DNA from 2 places in the Piscibacillus sp. B03 genome. Region 2 is predicted to be linked to the other one. Evidence: riboswitches for the same ligand, from Rfam matches in the RefSeq annotation. Region 2 holds a riboswitch; the other holds the start of a gene.

Region 1 (8,134 bases), on a different contig from region 2:
GCCGGGCATAATGATTAATTCTTCTCCTTCGTGGACAGTTGAATCACATTCCAGCGTAGCTCAGTGGTAGAGCAATCGGCTGTTAACCGATCGGTCGCAGGTTCGAATCCTGCCGCTGGAGCCATTACTTGGAGAGCTGTCCGAGTGGTCGAAGGAGCACGATTGGAAATCGTGTAGGCCGCTACCGCGGTCTCGAGGGTTCGAATCCCTCGCTCTCCGCCATAATACTTATTATGGCCCGTTGGTCAAGTGGTTAAGACACCGCCCTTTCACGGCGGTAACACGGGTTCGAATCCCGTACGGGTCATCTTTTATATCATTCATATTGCCCTGGAGGATTAGCTCAGCTGGGAGAGCACTTGCCTTACAAGCAAGGGGTCGGTGGTTCGAGCCCGCCATCCTCCACCATTTATACGGGCTTAATAGAGTAAAAGAGTTATTTTAATAACATTTGTAGTCAGGACTCCTGAAATGGAGTTGTTGATAATATCGCGGGGTGGAGCAAGACCGTAAACGTCTTGAATCATCATCTGCGTAGGTTTTGCGAGGAGCGTAAGCTTCGCCGAAATGGTTTGCAACGCGACGAGCAGTCAAAAGTTTAATAACATTTATAGTCAGGACTCCTAAATTGGAGTTGTTGATAATATCGCGGGGTGGAGCAGTCTGGTAGCTCGTCGGGCTCATAACCCGGAGGTCGCAGGTTCAAATCCTGTCCCCGCAACCAAAATGGTCCGGTAGTTCAGTTGGTTAGAATGCCTGCCTGTCACGCAGGAGGTCGCGGGTTCGAGTCCCGTCCGGACCGCCATTATATAACAAAATAAACCTTTTTAATGGCTCGGTAGCTCAGTCGGTAGAGCAACGGACTGAAAATCCGTGTGTCGGCGGTTCGATTCCGTCCCGAGCCACCATTTATTTGGAGGGGTAGCGAAGTGGCTAAACGCGGCGGACTGTAAATCCGCTCCCTCAGGGTTCGGGAGTTCGAATCTCTCCCCCTCCACCATTTTTAATAAAACATAGGGGTATAGTTTAATGGTAAAACGAAGGTCTCCAAAACCTTTGATGTGGGTTCGATTCCTACTACCCCTGCCATATGGCGGTCGTGGCGAAGTGGTTAACGCACCGGATTGTGGCTCCGGCACTCGTGGGTTCGATTCCCACCGATCGCCCTTTATATTGGGCCATAGCCAAGCGGTAAGGCAACGGGTTTTGGTCTCGTGATGCCCAGGTTCGAATCCTGGTGGCCCAGCCATTTTAATTGCGGAAGTAGTTCAGTGGTAGAACACCACCTTGCCAAGGTGGGGGTCGCGGGTTCGAATCCCGTCTTCCGCTCCATTTTTTTATGTGGCGGCATAGCCAAGTGGTAAGGCAGAGGTCTGCAAAACCTTTATCACCGGTTCGAATCCGGTTGCCGCCTCCAAAAACAACTATCATATACATATATCCAAGTTGGTAAGCAAAACATTGCTTAGCAACTTTTTTTATGTCTAAAAGCCATATTATTGATGGTTAATACATATAATGAAATATTATTACGATTTTTTTAATCATAATTTGACATAAAAAATCATTAGAATTATAATTAAACTAAATTTTCTGATTTTAATTTGTAAGCGATTTCACTGAAAAGGAGGTTTAGAAGTAGGGTTACATTGTTACATAAAGCCTTGGTATAGTTTTCTATATTCGTGGCTTTTAATTTTAAAAGAATTAGGGGGATGAGAACTTGAACAAGTTAGTTAGATGGCAGTTGACAACATTTGTCATGATATTATTCTTGTTAGTTTTTATAGCAGCGTGTGCACCAGATGAAGTTCCTGGAGAGGAAAATAACTCGACAGAAGATGAAGAATCTGGTGAGACAGAAGGAACTGATGAAGAGAATAATGATCAAGCAAATGACGGGGAAATTTCAGGAGAGTTAGAAATCCAATACTTTGTTGGTGGTTATGGTGATTCTTGGTGGAAAGAAGTCATTGCGGATTTTGAAGAAGAGTACCCTGATGTAGAAATTGTGGAACATGCGGGTCCAAATATTAATGAAGAGATGAGATCTCGTTGGGTTTCTGGAAATCCACCTGATGTTGTATACATTGATGGAGCAGGGTCTAGTGAGACTCAAATGGTAGAAGATGGACAGTTAATGAATTTATCTGAATGGGCGAAGGAAATCGAACTTGAAGATGGATCGCCGTTACTAGATAACTTTATTGCAGAACCAGCATCATACGATGGAGATTTATATAGTTTACCTTTAGTTTTTGATACTTGGGGTACTTGGTATGACATGGCTTGGTTTGATCAAGAAGGTTACGAGGTACCAAAAGACTTTGAAAGCTTTATGAGTACCATGGGAGACATTCAAGATAATGAAGGTATTGCTCCATTTGTTACAACTGGTCAACATCCATACTATTTCTTAAGAGGTATGTTATATCCTGCATTTGCCGCTTATGGAGGTAGCGATTTATTAGCAGACGTTATTACAGGTGAAGAAGGAGCATGGACGAGTGATGAAGTATTAGCAATCATGCAAAACGTTCAACAAATGCATGAAGAAGGATATATTGACTCTGGTTTTGGTGCATTAAACCATACACAATCTCAAATGAATTTCTTACTTCATGATAATGCATTTATTCCAGTTGGATTCTGGTTACCTAACGAAATGGCAGGGGACGTACCAGAAGACTTCCAGTTTGGTTTTATTCCTTCACCTATGAATGAAGCTGGTGAACCAATGGCTATTGTTCCAGATTTACGTCCGTTAGCCATTGCTGAGGAAGCTGAAAACCCTGAAGCTGCAAAAGCTTTTGTAGATTTCGTATTTACTAGAGAATACGCAAGATCGTTCTCTGAACATACAGGGGCAATTATGAACGTTGCTGGTGTAGATTTATCAGAAAATGAAAACGTTCCAGAGTACTTAATTGAGGCTAACGCCATGATTAATGATCCTGAACAAGTTCAAATCTATCACAAGCCTCATCCGATGAGTGCAGACTTAGAAACACCAATTAGTGATGCACTAGTCTCACTCATGCTTGGTAATATGACGGCAGAAGAATTTGTTGAGAAGGCTGAAGAGGCTGCAGAAAATTATCGTAATGAATAATAATATTTGATTTAAGAATTATATATGGAATGCAGAGGTATATCTGCATTCCATATACTATTTAGGCGAAGAGAGTGATCATGAGATGGTACAATCTAAGAAGCAAAAATATATATTCCTTGCCTTTTGCTTAGTCCCGACATTTATTATGTTTAGTATATTTACTCTTTATCCACTATTTAATGGACTTTATTTTTCATTTTTTGAATGGTCTGGTGCTTCAAACACGCGAGAATTTGTTGGTCTAGACAACTATAAAAGACTGCTTAATGATGATATTATTCCGGCTACGATTTGGCATGACTATTTCCTTGTTGTGACGAAAGTAATTGGGATTATGATTATTGCGCTTTTTGTGGCGGTCGTTCTGACTCAGCTAAAAATTAAGGAAGCGCCATTCTATAGAGTTATCTTTTTCTTCCCAAATATTATGTCAGTAGTTGTAATAGGGATTCTTTGGATGTTTATTTATAATCCAAGTTTAGGACTAGTTAATTCCGGTTTAGAGAAAATTGGCTTAGGCGAATGGGCAAGACCATGGCTTGGAGACGAAAAGTGGGCATTACCTAGTCTTGTTTTACCATCCGTATGGGCTGGAATTGGTTTGTTTATGCTTCTATTAATGGGTGGAATTGCAAATATATCTAAAAGTACATATGAAGCTGCACGAATTGACGGGGCCAATGAGTGGCAACAATTCAGGCACGTGACGTTACCATTAATTTGGCCACAGATTAAGATTTCAATTTTGTACATAGTTATTACAACGTTAAATGGTTCTTTTATCATTGTACAGGTCATGACGGGTGGAGGACCGAACAATGCAACACACGTGATGGGTTCCTATCTGTATCAACAGGCATTTAAACAATACAACTTTGGTTATGGGGCAACGATTGGTGTCATGATATTGGTACTCTCACTAATTACGGTTTTAATTCTGCAATTCTTGCTTCGTAGAGATAAAGTGGAGTACTAGGGGGGAAAGCATATGAAACTAACAATTGGGGAAAAAATAGCAAGAACAGGCATTAGAATTCCGTTAATATTATGGACATTAGCAGTACTTTATCCAATATTTTGGATGTTCCTTGGATCGTTTAAATCTAATGCTGAAATATATGCGAACCCTTGGGGATTTCCAGAATCATTTAATTATCAAAACTTTATCACGGCCTGGACTGAATATAATATTGGTACGAGTGTTTTTAACAGTTTAATTGTTACAGCTTTGGGAGCAATTCTCTGTTTGGTGTTAGCCATTCCAACGGCGTATGCCATTGAGAGGGTTCGCTTTAAAGGCAGCAACTTCTTATTTACACTCTATATTTCAGCCATGATGATTCCAATGGTGTTAGCATGGATTCCGTTGTTCTTTTTACTTAATCAATTAAATTTACTTGATAGTCTCATAGGATTATCAGTCGTGTATGCCTTATCGCAATTGCCATTTACGATATTCGTGTTAACCAGTTTTATTAGTACGATTCCGAAGTCGTTAGAAGAGTCAGCGGCTATCGATGGCATGTCACCTTATGGGATCCTGTGGAAAATCGTCACGCCACTTACGACATCCGGAATTATTACGGTTACGATTATGAATACGATCCAGTTTTGGAACGAGTATTTCATGGCGCTCATTTTCTTACAGACCGAAACAAACTATACACTTGCTTTGGCGATCGACTACATTAGTAGTGAAGCGCAATACACGAATGCTTGGGGAACGTTATTTGCAAGTCTTGTCATCGCCATCATTCCTGTCATCATTTTATATGCCATTTTCCAAAGACGAATTACAAAAGGTATGACAGAAGGTGCCATTAAAGGTTAATTATAAAATCTATTAAAACCCTCTTGTATTATTTGACTGAATCATCTATAATGCAAATTAACACAATATATTGTGTTTCATTAACTTTAAAATCTATATATAGTACTCTTGTTAAGGTGCTTGTAGCTTGAAAGGGAATCTGGTGAAACTCCAGAACTGCCCCCGCAACTGTAAGCGCGGACGAAATGAATAACCACTTTACAGATTAGTTCTAACGATGGGCGACTGTAAGGGAAGGTTCAGAGTAGGGAGATGCGCAAGTCAGGAGACCTGCCTTAATGAGGAAAGTTTCACACTCTTCGGGGATTGAGAGAATGAAACGATATACGGCCTTGTCTGACGTACATCGTATAACTAAGGCATATACATATCGTTTTGTTCGCTTCTCCCCGTGGGAAGCGAATTTTTTATTTTGGAGGGAACATGATGACAGTCAAAACTGTACCAGCGATTGTGACTGAAGAAGGCACACATGAAACAATTTTTAATGAAGAGCATCTTAGGAACTATTTGTACGAAGCGTTAAAGGGCTTTAAGGATTTGGATGGCCAAACTTTTGTTGAAAAAGTTATGAATTCAGTACAATCCAAAGATCACATCACAAAACAGCAAATCACCAATGAAATTTTACTAAGAGGACTTGAAAACATTAGTGTTGATGAACCTGATTGGACTTATGTATGCGCAAAAGTTTACTTAGATCAGTTATATAAAGAAGCGGCTGTGAATCGTGGTTATTCGAAATCCTTAAAGTACGGTCGTTACTATGAATTGGCTAAGCATTTAACACAAATTAGCATCTACAGTGATCAGCTATTAACTTACTATGATGAACAAGAATTTCATGAATTGGAGTCGGTGATTGAACCAGAGCGTGATCAACTTTTTACTTATATAGGGATTCGTACGCTGGCAGACCGTTATTTAGCGAGAGACCATGAAGGACATGTATTTGAACTGCCGCAAGAACGATTCATGACGATTGCGATGACACTTATGATCCATGAGCCAAATGATAAACGTCTTAACCTTGTTAAAGAAGCGTACTGGGCGATGAGTAACTTGTATATGACAGTTGCGACGCCTACATTATCTAACGCAGGGAAAGCTCATGGCCAGCTATCTAGTTGCTTCATTGATACGGTTGATGATAGCTTGCAAGGAATTTATGACTCTAATACCGATATTGCGAACCTGTCTAAAAATGGGGGCGGTATAGGCGTCTATCTTGGGAAAATTCGCTCGCATGGTAGTTCAATTAAAGGGTTTAAAGGTGTCTCGAGTGGTGTGATGCCTTGGATGAAGCAGCTGAATAATACTGCTGTAAGTGTTGATCAACTAGGCCAACGCCAAGGTGCCATTGCCGTTTACTTAGACGTTTGGCATAAAGATATTCATAAGTTTTTAGACGCCAAGCTAAACAACGGGGATGAACGCCAACGGACACATGACTTATTTACAGGTGTCAGCCTTCCTGATCTATTTATGGAAAAAGTTGAAGCAAGAGAGAACTGGTATTTATTTGACCCACATGAAGTAAGAGATGTAATGGGCTATAGTTTAGAAGACTTTTACGATGAAGAGGATGGAGCAGGTTCATTTAGAAATCGGTACGAAGAATGTGTGAGGCACCCTGACTTGTCTAAAGAAGAAGTGCCAGCCATTGAGATTATGAAACGCATCATGGTTAGTCAATTGGAGACAGGCACGCCATTTATGTTTTACCGTGATGAAGTGAACCGTAAAAACCCAAATAGCCATAAAGGCATGATTTACTCATCTAACCTGTGTACAGAGATTACACAAAACCAAAGCCCAACAACGGTTGAAGAGCAGTACACTGAAGACGGCAAAATTATCGTGACTAAATCGCCAGGAGATTTTGTTGTGTGCAATCTTTCAAGCATTAACCTTGGACGCGCCGTTCCAGCAAATGTGCTCGAACGCCTCATTCCGATTCAAGTGAGAATGCTAGATAATGTGATTGACCTTAATAATATCCCGGTTTTGCAGGCGCAAATCACGAATCAGAACTATCGTGCTGTTGGACTTGGGACATTTGGCTATCACCATTTGTTAGCGTTAAAAGGTATTCGCTGGGAGTCAGACGAAGCGGTTGAGTTTGCGGACGAGCTATATGAACGAATCGCTTACTTAACGATTAAGGCAAGTAAAGACTTAGCGAAAGAAAAAGGAGCCTACCCATATTTTGAAGGATCAGACTGGGCAACAGGAAAGTATTTTACAGATCGAGGCTATGAATCAACGGAGTGGAACGACTTATTGGCTGAGGTTCAAGAGCACGGTGTTCGAAATGGTTACTTAATGGCAGTTGCACCGAATTCAAGTACAAGCTTGATTGCAGGAAGTACGGCGAGTATCGACCCAATTTTTAAAAAGTTCTACTCAGAAGAAAAGAAAAATTACAAGATTCCGGTCACGGCACCTGACTTAAGTCCAAAAACATTTTGGTTATATAAATCAGCTTATGACATAGACCACATGTGGACGATTAAACAAAACGAAGCACGTCAGAAGCATATCGATCAATCGATTTCGTTTAACTTCTATGTCAAAAATAACATTAAAGCTAAGGAATTATTGGACTTACATTTAACGGCGTGGAAGTCTAAATTCAAAACGACTTATTATACAAGATCAACCTCATCAGATATAGAAGACTGCGAAAGCTGCGCATCGTAAAGGAGGCACTATTATGACTGAAGTTTTAAACAAACGACGCTTATATGACTATTCAGCACCCAACGCATCAACAGGCATTATTAATGGAGAAAGTTCCAATGTACTCAACTGGGATGATGTCAGATTCAGCTGGGCTTACCCAATGTATAAAAATATGCTCGCCAACTTCTGGACACCATTTGAAATTAATATGTCTAACGACCGTAAACAATGGCCAGAATTGACCAATGACGAACAAGAAACCTTTAAGAAAATCATCGGACTACTAGCATTTCTAGATTCGATTCAAACCGACTATTCTGCTAAAGTAGCAGATTATCTAACGGACTCAAGCTTATCGGCCTTGATGCAAGTGCTATCGTTTCAAGAAGTGGTCCACAACCAGTCGTATTCTTATGTTCTATCGTCATTAGTGGATAAAGATGAACAAGACCGCATCTTTGAGTACTGGAAGCATGATGAGGTGCTGCTGGAACGAAATCAAT
Region 2 (21,661 bases):
TAGTTTTGACACGTTCATCTATAGTTGATAAATCACTACTTTCTCTTTGCTTACGTGCCCTTGTAATTTGTTGAATGTCATTTTTTGAAATTTGTTGGATTTGCACAATGCTCACCCTTTCGTAACCTTTACAGCTTCTTTGACCTGCTGTACTAACGGTAAAAGCATATGACTCTTCGTTTTGTAACTCGCTTTATTTACGACTAACCTCGCGCTAATGGCATACATATTTTCTATAACATCAAGTCCGTTCTCTTCTAACGTACGTCCTGTCTCAACTATATCGACTATGACATCTGACAAACCAACTAATGGCGCTAATTCAACCGAACCATTCAATTTAATCGTTTCTATTTGTTTACCCTTTTCTTTGAAAAACATCGTCGTTACTCTCGGATATTTCGTAGCAACAGACAGCTTAACTGCTTGATTTAAGTCAAACCCGGCCTTTCCAGCAACTGCAAACCGACATTTTCCAAACCCTAAATCAACCAACTCAAAAACATTCGCATTCGCTTCAAGCAAAGTATCCTTCCCAGCAATGCCAAGGTCAGCTGCACCATTCTCTACATAAGTCGCGACATCTAAAGCTTTAACTAAAATTATTTCATACTGTCCGCAATCGCTTGGTAAAATTAATTTTCGACTATCTTGGTAAAAGGAAGAGAATTGTATACCTACCTCTTCAAAAATTTTCATGCTTTCTTCAGCAAGTCTTCCTTTAGTTAATGCAATTTTAATTCTTCCCATATAATTGCCCTACCTTACTTAAAAGATCTTGTTGATTGTCATAAGTCTCTTCTAGACCTTCACTTATGATGCAGTTCTTATCCAAATTAATTAAGATGTCACTGTCTTGGCTATTGAATAGGTCTACAATCCATCCTCGTTGCCTAAAACCTCGTGCAAGCTCAAATGCTTTTGACTTATTTTCACTTATAATGGATAGCCTAGGTGTATCATAAGAAAGGTTAGCACCTTGTTGATTCAGAGCATCAATTAATTGATCGATGTACACCCCAAACCCTATGGCATCTACCTTTAACCCAAATTCTTCCGTTAAATGATCATAACGTCCTCCTTGGATAACTGAACGACCAAAATCAGAAACAAACCCTTGAAACATAACTCCTGTATAATAATTCAAGTTATTTACAAGACCTAAATCGATTGATATATAGTTAGATAGCCCAAGCTCTTCTAATTGATCAACAATCCATTCTAACTCTTGAACAGCCTGTAACATATTTTTCGTAATGGATAACGCCTTTGCACGTGAAATTACATCCTCAGGAGCACCGAACAATCTGGTCAAATTCAATAATACATCTTTAACGTTAGAATCGACTTCGTGCTGATTAAGAATCGTTTCTAATTCAAACTCATTCTTTTGTTCTAATTTGTCTTGAACTTCACGTTGGGTACTCTTTGGGAGGCTAATTTCTTCCATCAATGATTGAAAAAATTCAGCCTGACCTAAATCGATTTGAAAGCCTTCTAAACCGACAGCTTTTAGAGATTCAATCGCTAAGGCAATCATTTCTACATCAACATAAGGGTCTTTAGGTCCAAAACATTCCACACCTAGTTGTGTAAATGATCTTGAAAACACATCGGAGTCACCATTTTGCATTCGAAAGATATTCGTGACGTAAGAAAGTTTTTCAAAATCAATCGTGTCCTTAGAATTCGCAACCATTCTTGCGATAGGAATCGTTGCATCAGGTCGAAGGACTAAAATCTTTCCATCGTGATCTATTAACTTAATCATCTGATCCGTGTCCATCGTGCCAGGCATATTCATAAAAAGATCGTAATATTCAAATGTTGGGGTTTGAATTGGCTTAAACCCATGCAACTTAGTTACTTGATTAATTTGATCAATGACATATTCTTTTTTCTCATAATCGTTAGAATATAGATCTGCCACACCTTGAGGTAATTGATTTCCGAATTGCATAAACAACTTCCTTTATCCCTCTATTTATTTATCACTTTACCAAACTAAAGATATTGTTTATTATTGTAATGGGTGTACATGTATCTGTCAAGCTATTAAAATAAGACTTAATATTAGTAGAAAGGAAGATGAAGAATGCGCGATTTCCATATGCACTCGACGTTTTCTGCAGATTGCGAAGCTCCGATGGAAAAGATGGCAGAATCCGCTGTAAATAAAGGATTACAATCCATTTGTTTTACCGATCATATAGATTATGATTATCCAGATACATCAATCGTTTTCGATGTGGATTTAGACCAATATGAAAAATCCTATCAAAAAGTAAAAAAACAGTTTGCTAGTAAACTTGATATTTATAAGGGCATTGAACTAGGAATCCAACCACACTTGGTTAATCAATATTTAGACTTAACGAAAGCAAATCGTTTTGACTTTATCATCCTGTCTATGCACACAACAGACTGTAAAGACTTACACTCTGGAAATCTATTTGAAGGGTGTACGTTGCACGAAGCTTATGACAAGTATTATTCAGAGCTTTTAGATTGTGTAAAGCGCTATGACGCATTTAGCATTTTAGGGCATATTGACTTAGTAACGCGATATAAGTATGAGGATGGTGTTCACCATTTTCATGAAGTCATTGAGGAAATCTTTAAGACAATCATTCCACGTGGGCAAGGGATTGAAATTAATACATCCGGATACAAGTACAACATGAATCGTCTACTGCCTAGTCGTGACATTTTAGAGTTGTATCACCAACTGGGTGGTGAGATTATTACGGTTGGATCTGACGCACACAGACCAGAACGCGTTGGGGACCGAGTAGATGAAGCCTACGAATTGTTGAGAGATATCGGCTTTAAATACGTTTCGACTTTCAACAACCGTGAACCTGTTTTTCATAAATTATAAATAAAGTAGTGATTTTACCAATTTAAAAGTGGTTGAATAAAAGTCCTTTAAATGAACAAACTCCTAACGCAGTCTTAAAAAACACGTTAGGAGTTTCATTTTGTGAGATCTAATATGCTTAAAAAAGTTATTTGAAAGAGAGAAGGCGGCGACTCCTGGTCTGCTAAAAGCAGTCACGTCCTGCGCCTGCGATTACTCGGCGCAAACTTAAGCAAAGAGGTAATGCAAGTAGCATTTGTGACCAACGCCGACACTAGCACGTCCTATTCGTCGCGGGAAGAGCACGAGACGAAAATCACCCAAAACGAACTTGTGAGTTTTGGGAAGTTGAGGCAGTGCCTGCGAAAAGCGTGCGCCATGAGCGATTTCAAATTTAGTTAAATAAATAGAGTCAGTTAAACATTTTTCCTCTTTTGAGAGAGTAGGTAGTTAATGTTCAATTTTCCCTAAACCATAAGCCACTAATAACCCTACGATTAGAAATACAATGCTAAGCACGTTCAGCATAATTTCCGCTTCGAATCCCGGAAAAATTACAACTAAAGATCCGATAACTAGACCGATGATTAACGCGTAAGTTTGATAATAAAAACGATGAAACAAGTATCTTAAAACTTTACTCATAATAATAAGTCCAAAAGCAATTCCTAAACCAAGTGGCACTAACGCTTCAATTACTAAGTTATGAATTGCATTTGAGAATGTCGGGTACATTCCAACTAGCAATAATAAAAATGAACCACTGACTCCTGGAAGAATCATTGCCGAACTTGCTAACCACCCAGATAGGAATAACATAATATAAGTTGTTGTTGAGAATGTTGTAATAGGGTCACCTGTTGGATCTGGATCAAAGAAAACCATCGCTCCAACAAATAGAGCTGCTAGTATCAATAAAATAAAATGTGTTCCACCAAATGTCTCTTGGTACTTGGACTTTTTAGCTAAAAATGGAATGACACCTGCAATTAACCCTAAGAATAAAAAGGCTAATTGATTAGGATAATGCTCTAATGCCCAGTTGATCACACCAGCTAAACTCCACATAGCAAATAAAATACCAATTGCTAGTGGAATTAAAAAAGTTAAACTTTTCTTCCAATCTTTTGTAAAAACACCATTTATGGCTTCTATAAATCGTTCATATATTCCTAGAACAACCGCAATTGTTCCACCACTTACGCCTGGAACAATATCACTTGCTCCCATTAGTAATCCTCGATATAAATTTCTCCATTCAACCATTCTTCTTCCCCATTTCGTTTCATTACTCGTAACCATTATACTAGACAAGCTGTCATTTAAGAATGGTTTTATAATAAAATTTGGGGAATATTGGTTTTAGGATGACGTACAATCTCTGGATTTGCGTGATAAACGCTCTCTAATGTTTCTTTTGCAATAATTTGATCGCTTGAACCAATTTGAATTATTTTTCCTTGGTCCATTAAAACGAGCTCATCACAAAATTGAGCGGCTAAATTGAGATCATGTAGGACCATAATGACCGTTAGTCCCTCTCTCCTTTGCCAATCTTGAACCATTTTTAAAATATTTAATTGATGTCCAATATCTAAATACGTCGTCGGCTCATCAAGCAACAACAATTGTGGTTGCTGCACCATCGCCTTAGCAATCGCTACGCGTTGTCGCTCCCCACCACTTAACGTGTCTAACATCTGATCACGAAACTCGGTTAACTCTGTTATTTGTAAGACTTTTTCCACTAACTCATAGTCATGCTTGCTCTCACGTTGGAAAAATCCTAAATGTGGATAACGTCCCATTAAGATTGAGTCGTAAACCGTAATTGGATATGGAGAAAGGCCTTCTTGTGTCAGGACTGCCATGTATTTAGCCAACTTCTTAACAGGCCAATCCTGTACATTTTTGCCCATAAAGTTAATCTGACCTGAACTGGACTTCTCAAGTGCAGAAATCAGTTTTACAATCGTTGACTTGCCTGCTCCATTAGGCCCGATTAAACCTATACATTTCCCTTTCGGTACTGACAAATGAATATTCTCAACAATTGGCTTTCCTTCTACGTGTTTACTCACATTTTGTATCTCAAGCATCGGTTTTCCTCCTAAGAAAAGTGCAAGGAGCACACATAGTGTTTGGGCGCATTGCCATACAAGTTTAAAAATTATAATGGCAAAGTGATTGTTCAATTTTGGGTTTATAATAAAATTTTTAAAGAAGTGGTTGAATTGTGATAAGCGAAGGTGGCGACTCCTGCGGGAACAGCACGAGCTGAAGATCCTCTTATAGAAGAAAATAAATTTCTTCTATAAGATAGCTGAAGCCGTGCCCGCGGAAAGCGTCCACCTAAGAGCGATTCCAATTTCAACCACGAAGTTATAACTGATTAAAAGAACCCTCGCTTAGCTCTGCGCAATAAATAACCAAAGAATGGAGCACCTAAAAACGCTGTAATCACTCCAAGTGGTAGTTCACGTGGAGCCATGACCGTTCTTGCAACCGCATCAGCACCAACAAGGAAAATCGCCCCACCTATGATTGACAACGGTAAGATTACACGGTAATCTGCCCCAAACATAAGTCGTATGATATGCGGTACAACCAAACCAACAAATCCAATCGCACCCGATACCGACACAGCAGCACCAGTAATAATTGATGCTAATATCAATAACAGGAAACGCGTGCGTTGGACAGACACACCACTATGATGCGCCGCTTCTTCACCCAGCCCTAACATGTTCAATTCTTTTATAAAAAATAGTGAAATGACAGCAACGACCGCTATAATCGGGAAAATAATTTGATTATATCCCCAATCGGTTAGAGCCAAGCTTCCCATCATCCAAAAAACGATTGTCTGAAGTTGCTCATTTGATAGAGCTAATACGAGTGATAAACACGCCCCAACAAATGACTGGACAACGACACCTGCTAATATAATGGTTTCTAGACGAACCTTTTGATTAACACGTGATAAAAAGTATACGATTAACAGACTGATAAACCCAAATAAAAAGGCAACAGCAGGTAATGTAAACTGGCCTAACCAAAATGTTTGTAACCCAAACACAATTACTAAAGCTGCTCCAAAAGATGCTCCAGATGAAACACCTAAAATAAATGGATCAGCTAATGGATTTCGTAATACCCCTTGATAGATAGCCCCTGCTAAAGCTAAGGCTGCCCCAACTGTTGCTCCTAATAGTACCCTAGGTAATCGAATATCCCATACAATGGTTTCAGTCGATGGGCTCCAATTAACCTCTACAAAGTTTGATAAAATCGGTATTTTTGAAAAAACAATCTGCCAGGCAAGCTGCCAATTAATGTTGGCAGCCCCCAATGTGACAGACAAACTCATAACGCCTAATAAAATAATAAGAAATACGGGTAACCAAACCCATAATATATGTCGTTTATGTTTCACTAGATAAACGTCCTTTACTCAACTAAGTCTGGATACATGGTTTCTGCTAGAACTTTTAAACCTTCTGTCAAACGTGGCCCCGGTCGTGTTAATAGATCACCATGCAAGTCATGAACCTGTTCTTCTTTTATAGCTGTGACGTTTTCCCAATTTTCACGTTGCATAACTTGCTCAACAACATCTTCTGTATAGTAACCATACGTTGTGAAAATTAACTCGGGATCTTTTTCCAATATAACCTCTTCACTGACTTGCGGCCAGCCTTCTTGATCACCAATAATATTGATTCCACCAGCTAAGTCAATTAGTTCATCGATAAATGACCCTTCACCACCAGAGAATAATTCAGGGCCGACTTCAACCCAAACTCGTTTCTTTTCATCTTCTGATAAATTGCCGACAGCATTTTGAACGTCTTCAACATCTTGTTTCATATCAGAGATGATCTGTTCAGCCTGCTCTGCATTACCAGTTGCTTGACCTGCTAGATTAATATCCTCATAAACTTCTTCTAAACTTTGAGCCCCTAACACTAATACGTTTAACCCTGCATTACGCATTGCCTGAATATCATCTGCATTATTTAAATCAGCCACAACTAAGTCAGGTTCTAAGGCAACGATTTTTTCTATACTTAGCTGTTGATCGCCAACCTTCTCAATGTCATGCACCTCGTCAGGGTAATTCGCCCATTCAGAGACACCTACAACTTCTTCACCTGCGCCTACAGCAAATACTATCTCAGTCGCACTTGGTATTACTGAAACAATTTTTTCAGGCTTTTCATCGATTGTGATTTCTTCACCTGACTTATCTGTTAGTGTGACGGATCCAAATTCATCACTAGATGATTCTTCATTATCTTGTTCTTGTTGCTCTGTATCTTCTTGTTGACCCTTTGTTTCTTCCTCTGTTTGATCTCCTTGGCAAGCTGCTAACCCGACAGCTACTACCATTGCTATTAACCATAACCAAATTTTGTTCTGCATCTGAATCTCCCTTTCAAAAATAAAAAATACCCTCGTTTTCCGACAGGTTTCAAAAAACAAGGGTATGGTATCACATATATTACAATTAACAGACCATAGCCGTTCCTTTAAACCCGAAGGATCACGAGCTAAAACAACAAGGCAGGTCTCCTGGCTTAGGGTCATAGCTTCTAACCCCTTCCCATCCTACTCGGACAGTGGTTGGCTAGTTGCTTCCCATACACAGTGGCGGGACCGCGTCGGATTCTCACCGAACTTCCCTTTTAAGTAAACACCGAAATGTTTACACCCTATTGTTCCAAAATATTCAATTCGATATTTCCATATTAATCTGTATCTTATTAGAAGTCAATTCTATTTATTCAGATATTTATGGTAGAATTTAACTAGATAAATAGAAACGGGTGATCTTATGGACATAGGAGCAATTATACAATTCTACCGCACCAAAAAAGGATTAACTCAAAAGGATCTAGCAAACGGTGTCTGTTCCATCTCATACCTTAGCAAAATTGAAAGCGGGGTCATACTCCCTAAACAAGATACCATAGAGTTAATCTTTGAACGACTTAATATGGATTATGACAAATTAACGTCATACGATGAGGAAACTATCCATAAACAAGTTGATTTATTGTACAAGTATATTACTGAACAAAGGTTGGATGAGGCTAAAGAGGTTGTAGATGAGTTACAAGAGGTGATCACACCTTTTCACGAACCATATGTACAAAATTATTTTGAACTCATACATTTTTATTATCTTATAACCATAAATCCAACTGAAAAATTTAAAACGAACCTTCAGGAATTATTAAGATTAGAAAATCATTTTGAAGGTAAAAAATTATTTTATTTTTATAAAATCGTCGGCTTCTATTTCAATTGTCATTTAAATGCTAAAAAAGCTAATGGATATTTCCATAAAGCAGTCAACATATTAGAAGAAAACAACCTTAAAGACCCAGAGATTTACTATTTACTCGCACTATCTTATATGGGAATGCAAAAGCCTATTTATTCTAATTATTATGTTGGCATTGCTCTTGAACAATACGCGAACGACTTGAAGTACCGAAAAGTCACGGATTGTTATCACCTTCTAGGAATAAACTATTTAAATTTAGGAGCTTATGACATCTCGGAGACTTATTTCAATCAAGTCTTAAAATCTAAGCCTATGGGAGATTCGCCAAAAGTAAGATCACGTGCTACTCATAACTTGTCGATTCTTCATTATCGAAGGGGTGAATTAGACCAATCCCTAAAGTTATTACATGAAGCATTAGAGAACCACACGCACCTATATGATATTGTCCATTCGACATTAATCATTGCAAAAATTTATTTTGAACAAGGAGAAATGAAACTAGCTGAAGAATTTCTAATAAAAGGAGAAGAGTTATTAAAAGGAACAAACTTAACAAAAGTGCGCCACCGCTTTTACATTCTCAGACATCAAATCTATAATCAGACACATGATGAAAATTTCATTGAACGATGTGAAAAAGTGATTCTTCCACACTATCAAACTATTGGTGAAACAGGACTTATGAAAGAGTTGTTACAATTACTTGCAGAGGTTTTTACCGAAAAACAAGATTACGAAAAAGCAATTAACTATTACAAACAATTAAACGAAATCAAAATTTAATGAGGTGAACATATGGGAAACACAATTAACATAGTAAGAGAAGGAGCCGTTACAACGATTACATTAAACCGTCCGGATCATCTTAATGCTATGGATGTTAAATTATTAACAGAATTAAATGATGAATTGCAAAAAATCAAAGATGATGACTCTAAGATTGTTGTATTAACTGGTGAAGGGCGAGCGTTTTCTGCAGGCGGTGATATGAAAACAATGCTTCAAAACTCTGACCCAGAAGGTTTTAAAGATGTTATGAACATTATTAAGAGTGTTGCCACTACATTTTATTCATTACCTAAAGTAACAATATCTGCATTAAATGGGGCTGCTGCAGGCCTTGGGTTAAGTGTAGCACTTGCGGCAGATTACGTTATTGCAAATGAAGATGCTAAAGTGGCTATGAATTTTATAGGAATTGGGCTTATCCCAGATGGTGGTGGACATTTCTTTATGGAACAGAGGTTAGGACCCGTTAAAGCAAAACAAACAATATGGGAAGGCAAAATGATGTCAGCTAAAGAAGCTCAAACTCTTGGTATCGTGGATATTGCAACGGACCAACTTGAAGCTGCATTAGGTCAATACCTTAATAAGCTTCAACAAGCACCACTTCAATCAATGATTCAAAGTAAAATGATTATTAACAACAAACAATTGCCTCTATTAGAGGAAGTACTAGATCAAGAAACTCGCGGTCAAGCAAAAATGCGTCAAACACATGATCACAAGGAAGGAATTGATGCCTTCTTAAACAAGCGTGAACCTCAATTTATTGGTGAATAAATAAAAAAGAAGCTGAATGTTGAGTGCTTGATAGCACATAACATCCAGCTTCTTTTTTTGTCTCTATGCTTTTGGTTAAATGTCGTTGTCTTCATGTCACGTGTACGTGAAACCGGGGCAAGTGCTCGTGTAACTCGTTCAAGTATCGCTTTAGAGTCCTAGATTGTTACTGTAATACTCCCAAATGTTCATAAAACAATCGCAACTGTCTATTTAGAGCAGAGTTTCCACGTTTAATCGTTCAAGAGGTCTTGACTTAAGTTAATATATTTTGCAAATACTTGCGTTAAATCTTGAATCCGTCTAATCACATCTTCATCGATTAATTCTTTTTCATGAGAGAAATGATTGGCATGGGTGTACACATAATTTGGAGTTGTCAAACAGCGAAAATAATCTAAAATCGGTTTAAGTTGATTTTCAATTACTAAATGGTGCTGAAAGGTTCCACCATTTCCTATAATAGCCACTGGCTTATAGCGCATACATTTTGGAGAGATTAAATCAAACATATTTTTTAGAGATCCAGGAATTGAACCTTGAAAGACAGGAGTCGCAATAATATATCCATCCGCTTCCTCTATAGAATGAATCAGACGTTGGGTATCCTCATTATAGTCTTCTTTTGTGCGACCGTCAGCAAACTCCATATTATAATCTTCTAAATAAAGCCTATCTATTTCATTTGAAGGTATCCATTCCACTAAATGTTTTTCCACTTCTTTAAGTAAAACTTTAGTTTTCTCTCCCGTAACCGTCCCATTTATTAGCAGAATCTTCAAGATGACGTCCCCTTCCTAAGTTTTACATCTATATCTTATTATATTAAGGTCATTTTCATTGTGTTTATTAAAGTATAAAACCAAATAACTAGTAACCGTCAACTGAAACAACTCATATGAGCCTTAAGTCTAATACGTCAATAGTTATTTGTCATCATATTGTTACATGTCTGACCAAGCATTGTAATTGACTTGAAACTATGAGTTGTTATACTAGCCAAGGGTTAATAAAGGAAGAGTATTCCTCTATTGACCTATTTGGGGAATGAGAAAGTAAATATAGACTTTTGTCATATTGACATAAAATGGAGGTTTTCAAATGAGTAAACGACTAGTTAGTGTCATAGCGTTTTTATTAACGTTTGGTGCACTAATGATGTTGAGTACTCCATTAAGCGCAACACAGATGCACTCATCAACTTTAGATAATCAAACTGGAGCACAAGAACATCATGTTAAGTTCTTCTCAGAATTTGAACACAAATTAGCTGAGAAAGGTAAAATAAAACTGATTGAGCCTGAGCCAGAAACTCAGCAAGCTCAAAAGTCTGAAAGTCAACAAGACAATCAGGATGTACAACAAGTTAGTCAAGAAAGCGAAGGCGGAAAGCAAATGTATGTGAAAGCTACAGCTTACACCGCTTACTGTGAAGGTTGTAGTGGTACCACTTATACAGGCATTGACCTAAGAGCCAATCCTGATATGAAAGTAATTGCTGTTGATCCTAATGTAATTCCTTTAGGCTCGCGCGTTTGGGTTGAAGGTTACGGTACAGCGATTGCTGGAGATATCGGCGGAGCCATAAAAGGAAATCGTATTGATATCTTTATGGCAAGTGAAGCCGACGCTAATCGATTTGGTGTACAGCAAGTAAGAATAAGAATATTAGATTAATAGACAAGCCTCTGCTTAATAGCAGGGGCTTACATTATAAACAGGCCGATAAATTATCAAAACAGGCCGTAAAACAATACAAAAGCCGAGGGAAATCCCTCGGCTTTTAACTTTACTTAGCTTTTGCTTCTAACTCAACATCTACGTTACCACGTGTCGCTTTTGAATACGGGCAAACTTGATGTGCCTCTTTCATTAAACTGTCTGCTTCCTCTTGAGAAACACCACTAATTTCAGATATTAATTTAACCTCAATCTTAAACCCACCATCTGAAGCATCTTTCATGAAACTTACTTCAGCAGTTGTTGTAGAATCAATATCCTTATCATTATTTTTAGCTACTAAGTTTAATGCCCCGTCAAAACATGTAGAATAAGTAGCCGCAAACATTTGTTCAGGGTTTGTCCCTGTCTCATCCGAATTCTCAGTCGGCATTACGACATTTAGATCAATAACACCATCATCGGATTTTACATGACCTCCACGGCCACCTTTTGCGGTTGCTTTTGATGTGAAAAGTGTACTCATTAAAACCACTCCTTTATAAAATGTCACATTTACTTGATACCCTTAAATTACCAATCTCATTCATATTCTAAAGAATCTTCTTCATATGAACTTGTTCAATGGTTTTATTAAAACCTAATTCATTTAAGACACTTAATAATTGATTATCACGATTAGGAAAATTGATTACGTGACGTTTTACACCATCACGATCCAATTTGAATATTTTATGTAAAAATGTCATAACCAACAAAACATCATTCTCTAATACCGGCTCAATTCCAAACTGGTAGAGCTGTATTGATTGTGGATACCCATTATTATCATAAGCCTCTTTCGTCATCGCATAACCAATTGGCCGTTCGCGGTCATAAAGTATATAACCAATACCTTCTTTTAAACTTTCCAGCTGATTTTGCCAAGGCATCTGATTTTGAAAAAATGATAAAGCTTTAATTTTCTCTTTAGGTACCCTAATACATTCTAATTCGTAATCATGAATCACCGTAATATCTTGACTTTCATCAGGTCCAGAGAAGAAAGACAACCTTTCAATCAACTCATACCCATGTTTTTCATATAGTTTAATTGCTCGTTGATTGGTTGAAATCGCCTCCAGATTAGCTGTTTGGACTTCCCTTTGTTTATAAATCGTAAATACTTCATTTATAAGAAGTTGACTGAGCCCAGTCCCTCGATACTCTGGCACAATCCCTGTCCCACCATTCCAAGCATTTAGGTAATCATTCTGCTCACGGAAACCATTCATCACAATAGCCACAGGGGCATCACCATCAAAAGCCACGATGGAATACTCTGCACTTAAGTCTTCATTAACCATTCGCTTAAGAAATGTTTCTGGCTTCATCGTGACATCAACGGAATAACCTTCAAACCCTTTATTCCATACATAAATTAATTCGTTAATCGTGCATTCAGATACTTTTTTAAAAGTTATATTCATGATTATCACATCCTAAAGACTACATTAAACACTTAAAGCTATAATTCCTTCTTTTAAGATGATTTTCCTAAGTACAACATTTCCACATGAGGGATGCCATCTTCTAAGAACTCTTCTGAGATAGTTTTGAACCCACATTGACCATAAAAATGTTGTAAATGAGATTGTGCTTCAATTTTGACATTAGGTCGATCATAAGCATTTGCTATATAACTCAATACTTCATTCAGCATCTTAGTACCAATACCAGTTCTCCTCGTACTCTCATGTGTAATGACTCTTCCAATAGAAGCTTCTTCAAATTTTACATTTGGAGGAATTATTCTGCAATAAGCAATAATTTGTTCATCGTTTTTTACAAAAAAATGTCTGGACTCTTTGTCGTAACCATCAATTTCAGGATACGGACAATTTTGTTCAACGACGAAAACATCTACACGTAACTTTAAAATGTCATATAGTTCATCGTGAGTTAATTCATAGAAAGTTTTATTTTCCCAATTCATGTTGACACCCCACTTATAAAGATATAGAAAAAACGCACGTAAATTTTCATTTACGCGCGTTTAGTAGTTAACAATTTAACATATATTATTTAGCAACAACGTTAGCTGCTTGTGGTCCACGATCGCCTTCAACGATTTCGAACTCAACGTTTTGACCTTCTGCTAGAGTTTTGAAACCATCAGCTTGGATCGCTGAGAAGTGAACGAATACGTCGTCTCCGTCAGGACGCTCGATGAAACCAAAACCTTTTTCTGCGTTAAACCATTTTACTGTACCAGTCATATAGAATGACCTCCTTTAAAGTATTACGACAAAACAATTGAATCTTGTTACTTTGACTTCCTAAAAGAGGTCATTCAGTAAACGTCGATCCCAATTACTTCGTACAATTAATACTCTACTTCATTTGCAGAGAAAAAGCAAGTCATTCGACACACATTACATTTTCTTTACATGATTGTTATAACTTGTATGACTAAACGACAATATGCTACAATTCATACTCGAAACCTAATTTTTTAGAACAAAAGGATGTGTATCACATGAAAAAGTTTTTAACAACAATCCTTATCGTGATGTTAACCGCTTTCTTAGCTGCTTGTGGTGGCGACAGCGAAGAAGGAGATAATCCAGAAGAACCTAATCAAGAAGAGCCTAACCAAGAAGAAGAAAATAATGAAGATACAACTGCAACAGAAGATATTGAAGACGATCAAGTTGTAGCTAAAGTAAATGGGGAAGATATTTTAGGTGCTGACCTTAAATCAAGTGTTAGTTTCTTTGAACAACAATACCAACAAATGGGACAGGACCCTTCTCAATTAGCAGGTCAACTTCAGCAACAGGCTTTAGATAACTTAATTCACATTGAATTAGTTAAACAAGCTGCTGCTGATCAAAATATTGAAGCTAGCGAAGAAGAAGTTGAAGAAGAATATCAGTCTCAAATCGAACAAGTATTAGAAGCAACTGAATTAGAAAGTGAAGAAGAAGTTTTAGAAGAAAACGAAACTTCTGAAGAAGAAGTAAAAGAAAATATTCGTCAAAACCTAATCACAACTAAGTACCTTGAAGAGAATATTGAAGAACCAGAAGTTTCAGATGAAGAAATCCAAGAAGCTTATGACAACTACAAGAGTGCTATGGAGCAGCAAGGTCAAGAGGTTGAAGAAAGCTTAGAAGATATGGAAGAAAGCTTAATTCAACAGGTTAAAGACCAAAAATCTGGCGAAAAAGAAATTGAACATCTAGAGCAACTTCGTGAAGAAGCAGATGTTGAAGTCTTAATCTAACTAACGAAAATAGCTACCGAAAATCGGTAGCTATTTTTTTAACATAAATATGGTCATGAATGTTAAAGCTTGTTGCATGTCTTCAGGTAAACTTCCAACATGTTTGAGGTCAACTCCGCGTTTATATACTTTCTCACGCCCTACAATTTCAAATGATTGCTCTTTGGCTAACTGCTCGAACTCCCACGGCATCATCGTATTCATAATAACAACTTCATTGTACAATCGTTTATAACTATTTACTCTAGGCGCTGCTGTTGGCCCTAAGATTCCTATACAGAGGTAGCCACCAGGCCTCACGACCCTTGAAATTTCTTTTAGAGCATTAATCGGCACTTCTGTCCACTCTAAGGCATTGATTGCCATAAGAGCGTCAAATTGTTGGTCCTGAAACGGTAAATCGAGCATATCAGCTTGTTGAAACGATAAGCGGTCTTGACTGTCTGATAATCGAGCCTGGCATAACTTCACCATTTCTTCAGACAAATCAACGCCCGTTACCTCATAACCTTCTTTCCATAACTTGTAGGAACCATACCCATCCCCACACCCTAAATCTAACACTTTTGAGTTCGGTTCAACGTGTTCTTTAAAGAAAGGTACGATTGCCTTTCTGCTTCCGTTATCCCACATTTCTTGGCTCCGGGAATTCCAAAAAGATGCATTTTCATCCCATTTTAATCGGAGTTGCTCCTGCCATGCTTTTGTCATGATTTGACCTCCTAGATTATTGAACAATCTATCCCATACTGTATTAAAGCTTCGTATGGATCACCTGGTAGTTCTAGTACCTTGCAGAATGCTGGCTCGGTTTTATAGCCCTCTTCTTTTAATGATTTAATTCGTTGTGTCAGACTTGGTTGTTGATTCAAGATTTCTTTTTCTATGATCATATGTAAATAAGCATACTGTTCTTGGACTGGCCTATTTTGACCAAATAATTCAAACTCAAAACCTCCGTATCTGAAGTTGGCTTTTACTACTTTACAGCCTCTAATGACCTTTTCTTTCACTCTAAATAATTCATAAGAGCTGTATAGATATTCAATTTCCTCTCTGAAAGCTTCTAGATCCTTAACCTCCATAATGATATCTAAATCAGAATTCTCTGTATCTACACCAATAGGAAGCGTGCCACATAATGTTGGGTTGTATTCACTAAGCTCATTAAGTATATTGAGCTGTTCTATTCTCTCAAGAGCTTTTTTATAACGATCCTTTTTCATCAATGGAACCTCTTTCTTAGACAATCATATACTCATAACCCTGAGCATATGATGTAAATTATCCTCAATCATTTTATGTCGTTAAATGAATAGATATTATAAAGGAGTGTGACACAAATGAAGAAAGCTCTGCCTTCTCTTATTTTGCTTACTGCCATCTTTTATATGTTTATCTTACCTGATTGGCCACTTGTGATAAAGCTATTCTTTAAAGGTTTACCAATTGCACTAATCATTATCTATGCATTTATCAATCTACCGAAACAACGGTTTTTTATCCATTATGCGATTATTATTGGGTTAGTCTTTAGTCTAGTCGGCGATCTCACCTTGCATTGGTTTGTGATTGGGTTATCTGCATTTTTAGTTGGTCATATATTTTATACTATTGGTTTTATATCAAAATTCCGACCTTCTTTAGTCCGTGGAATCACCTTTATTCCTGTAATCATTTATAGTTATATTTTAGGTAATGGAATCTTGAGTTCGATCAAGGATTCAACATTAATTCTCCCAGTTACATTATACATTATTGTCATCTCGATTATGGCATGGACAGCGATTATGACTCGAAATATCTATACTGCGATTGGTGCCATTTTATTTGTCATCTCTGATTCTATTTTAGCTTGGAATATGTTTGTGACCAATGTTCCTCTATCAGGTATCTTAATCATGATGACTTATTACGGGGCTCAATTTTTACTAGCTTATAGTTTGAGATTTTATAAAACTAGATAAAAGGTGTCTTACCCGAAATGGTTTAGACTTGATTACTAAAAAGAGGAGATCGACTTTAGATCGATCCCCTCTTTATGAATTAACTTCTTTCCTTTAGTTCAGTTATTCTTCTTTTAATCTCATCTCTTACCTCTCGAAACACTTGGTTAACTTCTTCCTCTGTGCCTTCAGCTTTTGCTGGGTCAACTAAGCCCCAATGTTCGGATTCAACATTTGGAGATAGAACTGGACAGTTTTCACGTGCATCTCCACATAACGTAATGACTAAGTTTGTTCTGTTTAAAAGATCGCTATCAATAATTGATGACTCTTGATTTGAGATATCAATACTGATTTCATTCATCATCTCAACTGCCTTAGGATTAAGTCCATGTGCTTCAATCCCTGCGCTGTGGACCTCCCATTTATCTCCTAAGATTTCCTTCCCTAACCCTTCTGCCATCTGACTGCGGCAAGAGTTACCTGTGCATAAAAAGTATAATACTGGCTTTTCAGACATAAAAATCCCTCTCTTTTAAATAAGTAATAATGATACGTAAAGCCCTAGTAAAGTAAAGAACAGAACTGGGATTGTTAAGATGATTCCTACTTTAAAATAATAAGCCCAGGAAATGTGAATACCTTTTTTCGATAATACATGTAACCATAATAAAGTAGCTAGTGATCCAATTGGTGTGATTTTCGGACCTAAGTCACTTCCGATCACGTTGGCATAAATCAATGCCTCTCTGACCGTACCTGTTGTGTTTGTTTCAGCTATTGCTAGAGCATCAATCATCACGGTTGGCATGTTGTTCATAATCGACGACAAAATCGCTGCGATAAAGCCCATTGACATCGTTGCCGCTAATAATCCATAATCAGCTGCTGAATCAAGAACTTGGGCTAGAAGATCTGTCAACCCCACATTACGAAGCCCGTATACGACAACGTACATTCCTATTGAGAAGAACACAATATCCCAAGGTGCCCCTTTAACCACATCTGTCGTTGGAACGGCTGGACTTCTTTTTGCCATCCATAAGAAGAAAATGGCGATCATCCCTGCTACAAACGATACTGGTATTTCAATAAATTCACTTACAAAATATCCAACTAGTAAGACAGCTAACACAACCCAGGACAGACGGAACATTTTATGATCCTTAATGGCTTCATGAGGTTGTTTTAATTTTGTTAGATCATAATCTTGTGGTAATGATTTTCTAAAGAATAAATATAAAACAATAATACTTGCGAGTAATGAAAATAAGTTCGGTATGACCATTCGAATTAAGTATTCTGTAAAGCCAATCCCAAAGAAATCAGCAGATACGATATTGACCAAGTTACTGATGATCAGTGGTAACGACGTCGTATCGGCAATGAATCCACTTGCCATAATAAACGGTAGAATCATAGCCTCTTTAAATTTGAGTTCACGTACCATTGATAATACAATTGGCGTTAATATAAGTGCTGCTCCATCGTTTGCGAACAAGGCGGCTACAGCTGCACCTAATAATGTAACCAATATAAACATTTTAAGTCCGCTACCGTTCGCTAATCTTGCCATGTGAAGTGCTGCCCACTCAAAGAACCCAATTTCGTCTAAAATTAACGATATTAAAATGATGGCAACGAATGCTAATGTCGCATTCCAGACAAGATCTGTAACGGCAATAACATCACCGAACGTTACGACTCCAAAAATTAGTGCTAAAATCGCACCCCCACATGCAGTCCACCCAATTCCTAGGCCTTTAGGTTGCCAAATGACAAATGTAAGGGTGATTAAAAAAATCAAGCTTGCTACTATTATGTCCACGTTGAAACTCCCCTCTAGTCACAAATAATACGTAAATTATTTTTAGATAACTCATCTAGCTCTTCTTGTCCATTTGGTAATACATTTAGAATATCTTGAACCATATCAATGGCTGAGTGTTTTCGATTAATTGAGTAAAATACCCAATGACCATTACGACGCTCATTAATTAATTTTGCATCTTTAAGCTTACGTAAATGTTGACTAATTGCCGGTTGAGACAAGCCAAGTAACTCAACTAGTTCACAGACACAACACTCATCCACATTTACATAACGAAGTATAGATAGTCTTGTTTTATCTCCCATTAACTTTAAAATTTGGGCTGTATCCACCACATTTAGTTCAACCTTTTCCATTCCATGACCACCTTAAATATTAGTAATTGCTTATATAATGATATATTTTTAGGACGAGTTTTTCAACGACTTTCATACATTTCACAAATAATTTACATTAAGTCAGCACAAATCACTTACAATCTAGTAAAATTCATATTATAATCTTTTTGTATAAAAAGTAGGTGTGTAAATGAAAAAGGTTAATGAAAACTTATTAATATTCGCATGGATTGTGGCTTTCATCGCGACATTAGGTTCACTCTACTTCTCAGAGATTAGACTTTATGAGCCATGTAAACTATGCTGGGTGCAACGAATCTTTATGTACCCAATGGCAATTATTTTATTTATCGGCATAGCCGTTAAAGATTCTAAAGTTATTCATTATACAGGTGCTTTATCATTAATTGGGTTTTTAATCTCTGTTTACCACTATGCCATTCAGAAGGTAGAAGTACTCCAACAATCAGCACCATCATGCGGACAAGTGACTTGTACTGGTGCATATATTGACTGGCTTGGATTTATTACCATTCCATTTTTAGCAGGAACAGCCTTTTTAATGATTTTAATTGCATCTATTATGGTTTGGAAAAATATGAAGGAGGACTAAGCATGAAAAAGCTTATTATATTCGGGGTTGTGATTATTACGCTATTTGCTGCAACCGCCCTTTTAACAAATCTAGCTCAAGAGGAAGTTAGTGAGGACAACCCGTATGAAAAAACAAATTTAGATCAAGCGACCATAGACTTATTAGATGACCCACATTATCAAAACATCATTACTCCTGAACAATTAGAAGAGACATTATCATCTGGAGAAGAAACGACTGTTTATTTCTTCAGTCCAACTTGTCAATATTGTCGTGAAGCAACACCACGCTTAATGCCACTTGCTGAAGACATGGGTGTAGAAGTACAACAATATAACGTGTTAGAGTTTCAACAAGGTTGGAATGAATATAATATAGAAGCAACACCTACGTTAGTGCATTTTGAGAATGGTGAAGAAGTTGCCCGCATTAAAGGGGCTGCACCAAACGAACAGTATGAAGCGTTCTTTAATGAATATGTAGTGGAGTAATTCTATTAAAAGCGATTCCTTAGACGAGGGATCGCTTTTTTTAGAGAGAATGCTTTTTCGCACTGGCGAAAAAGCTACTAATCAAAATCGCGCCATTTATCTACCCCTATTTTAAATTTATCAACCCCTTTTCGAAATTTATCTACCCCGAAATTTGTCGACGAAGTAAAAATGGCTATTTTATCTACCCTTAATTCTGATTTATCTAACCTAATTACAGCGAAAAACCCCAGTGAGCTAATGCTTACTGGGGTTTTTGTCTGGTTCATCGTCTTCTTTATGACGATCAGGTACTGGATCCACTTTGTGATTATACGAATACCCTTTAGAGATCGCAAAAATGGTCAAGGCTAGTACGCCTAATACAATTGCGATTGATATGATAAGAACTTTTAACATCTTTAAACACCTCTATTGATTGGAGTTGCGACGTTTACGGTTCCCTTTTTGTCCTCTGTTGTTTGAACGGCGATCATCACGACGTTTTCCACCTCGGTTACGATCCCCTTGACGGCCACCACGACGTCCACGGTTGCGGTTACTACCGCCACCTTTGTTACCAACCTTTTTCACTCGTAATGGTGAAACAGCTGTTAACTTAACTGGTGTACGGTCTGGTTCTTTTGCTAGTAACTTTAATGCTGCTGCTACGACATCCACTGAATGGTACTCATCTAATAAGTTTTCAGCAATACGCTTATACTTTTGTAGGTCTTGCTCCTCAATAGCAGCTAAAAGCTCATCACGTGTAGCTTGCTGAACACCTTCTAGCACATCATCATAAGATGGAACTTGCTTACGTGTCATTTTGTGTTTTGTAAGCTGTTCGATGTTTTTTAAATGTTCACTTTCCCTTGGTACGGCAAACGTTACGGCTTGACCTTTTTTACCAGCACGTCCGGTACGTCCAATTCTATGGACATAGCTTTCAGGGTCTTGTGGTAAATCAAAGTTGTAAACATGGGTTACACCAGAAATATCTAAACCACGTGCTGCAACATCCGTTGCGACTAGTATGTCCGTTGTTTGATCTTTAAATCGTTTGATGGCACGTTCACGTTTTGCCTGAGTAATATCTCCGTGTATACCTTCTGCCGAATAACCACGCTTTAATAAACCTTCTGTTAATTCATCAACACGCTTCTTCGTACGACCGAATATAATGGCCAATTCAGGCGATTCGATATCCAATAGCTTACATAACACATCGAACTTCTGAGGTTCTTTGACTTCTAAGTAAAACTGCTCAATATTTTCAACGGTCAGTTGCTTTGATTTTGTACGAATGACTTCTGGCTGATCCATAAAACGTTCAGCTAAGTTCTGAATTCGTTTTGGCATCGTCGCAGAAAATAGAAGTGTTTGGTATTTTGAAGGAATTTCCGCCATAATAGCTTCAATATCTTCAATGAATCCCATATTTAACATTTCGTCAGCTTCATCCAGCACTAACGTGTGAATTTCATCTAAACGAATCGTTTTACGACGAATATGGTCCAATAAACGACCAGGTGTCGCCACCACAATCTGAGGACGCTTCTTCAACGCTTTAATTTGACGTTGAATGTCTTGCCCACCATAGACTGGAACGGTTCTAACACCTTTGTTCTGTCCAATTCTGTTTAACTCTTCACCAACCTGAATGGCTAGTTCACGGGTTGGTGCAATGACTAGACCTTGAACCTTTGATTGGCTCATGTCCATTTTCTCGATCATTGGAACACCAAATGCTGTTGTTTTCCCTGTACCTGTTTGTGCTTGTCCAATCATATCCCGGCCTTCTAATGCAA

The links. A riboswitch is a leader RNA that binds a small molecule or an ion and turns the genes downstream of it on or off. The one in region 2 is predicted to bind cobalamin.
Region 1: another riboswitch for cobalamin. It lies ahead of ACTWQB_RS14935 (ribonucleoside-diphosphate reductase subunit alpha); the one in region 2 lies ahead of ACTWQB_RS03050 (ABC transporter substrate-binding protein).

The regions. Positions count from the first base shown of each region.
Region 1 covers NZ_JBQQCO010000028.1:22,146-30,279, reverse strand. Annotated here, with positions in the region: rRNA gene rrf (5S ribosomal RNA) at 1-7, shown strand, start outside; tRNA gene ACTWQB_RS15015 (tRNA-Asn) at 50-124, shown strand; tRNA gene ACTWQB_RS15010 (tRNA-Ser) at 131-222, shown strand; tRNA gene ACTWQB_RS15005 (tRNA-Glu) at 236-307, shown strand; tRNA gene ACTWQB_RS15000 (tRNA-Val) at 333-408, shown strand; tRNA gene ACTWQB_RS14995 (tRNA-Met) at 648-724, shown strand; tRNA gene ACTWQB_RS14990 (tRNA-Asp) at 729-805, shown strand; tRNA gene ACTWQB_RS14985 (tRNA-Phe) at 833-908, shown strand; tRNA gene ACTWQB_RS14980 (tRNA-Tyr) at 916-1,000, shown strand; tRNA gene ACTWQB_RS14975 (tRNA-Trp) at 1,016-1,089, shown strand; tRNA gene ACTWQB_RS14970 (tRNA-His) at 1,094-1,166, shown strand; tRNA gene ACTWQB_RS14965 (tRNA-Gln) at 1,175-1,249, shown strand; tRNA gene ACTWQB_RS14960 (tRNA-Gly) at 1,258-1,332, shown strand; tRNA gene ACTWQB_RS14955 (tRNA-Cys) at 1,344-1,417, shown strand; gene ACTWQB_RS14950 (ABC transporter substrate-binding protein) at 1,763-3,112, shown strand; gene ACTWQB_RS14945 (carbohydrate ABC transporter permease) at 3,198-4,091, shown strand; gene ACTWQB_RS14940 (carbohydrate ABC transporter permease) at 4,104-4,946, shown strand; cobalamin riboswitch at 5,044-5,238, shown strand; gene ACTWQB_RS14935 (ribonucleoside-diphosphate reductase subunit alpha) at 5,373-7,649, shown strand; gene ACTWQB_RS14930 (ribonucleotide-diphosphate reductase subunit beta) at 7,663-8,134, shown strand, end outside.
Region 2 covers NZ_JBQQCO010000003.1:24,369-46,029, forward strand. Annotated here, with positions in the region: gene hisD (histidinol dehydrogenase) at 1-106, opposite strand, end outside; gene hisG (ATP phosphoribosyltransferase) at 112-750, opposite strand; gene hisZ (ATP phosphoribosyltransferase regulatory subunit) at 737-1,960, opposite strand; gene ACTWQB_RS03030 (histidinol-phosphatase HisJ family protein) at 2,096-2,881, shown strand; gene ACTWQB_RS03035 (DUF368 domain-containing protein) at 3,311-4,126, opposite strand; gene ACTWQB_RS03040 (ABC transporter ATP-binding protein) at 4,195-4,959, opposite strand; gene ACTWQB_RS03045 (FecCD family ABC transporter permease) at 5,253-6,296, opposite strand; gene ACTWQB_RS03050 (ABC transporter substrate-binding protein) at 6,311-7,285, opposite strand; cobalamin riboswitch at 7,409-7,593, opposite strand; gene ACTWQB_RS03055 (helix-turn-helix domain-containing protein) at 7,698-8,939, shown strand; gene ACTWQB_RS03060 (enoyl-CoA hydratase) at 8,952-9,722, shown strand; gene ACTWQB_RS03065 (NADPH-dependent FMN reductase) at 9,956-10,504, opposite strand; gene ACTWQB_RS03070 (3D domain-containing protein) at 10,824-11,399, shown strand; gene ACTWQB_RS03075 (organic hydroperoxide resistance protein) at 11,512-11,928, opposite strand; gene ACTWQB_RS03080 (GNAT family N-acetyltransferase) at 11,996-12,871, opposite strand; gene ACTWQB_RS03085 (GNAT family N-acetyltransferase) at 12,925-13,377, opposite strand; gene ACTWQB_RS03090 (cold shock domain-containing protein) at 13,463-13,660, opposite strand; gene ACTWQB_RS03095 (SurA N-terminal domain-containing protein) at 13,921-14,670, shown strand; gene ACTWQB_RS03100 (class I SAM-dependent methyltransferase) at 14,701-15,381, opposite strand; gene ACTWQB_RS03105 (DUF4269 domain-containing protein) at 15,393-15,896, opposite strand; gene ACTWQB_RS03110 (lysoplasmalogenase) at 16,014-16,637, shown strand; gene arsC (arsenate reductase (thioredoxin)) at 16,717-17,136, opposite strand; gene ACTWQB_RS03120 (arsenic transporter) at 17,152-18,444, opposite strand; gene ACTWQB_RS03125 (ArsR/SmtB family transcription factor) at 18,459-18,803, opposite strand; gene ACTWQB_RS03130 (disulfide oxidoreductase) at 18,976-19,398, shown strand; gene ACTWQB_RS03135 (thioredoxin family protein) at 19,401-19,871, shown strand; gene ytzI (YtzI protein) at 20,109-20,270, opposite strand; gene ACTWQB_RS03145 (DEAD/DEAH box helicase) at 20,283-21,661, opposite strand, start outside.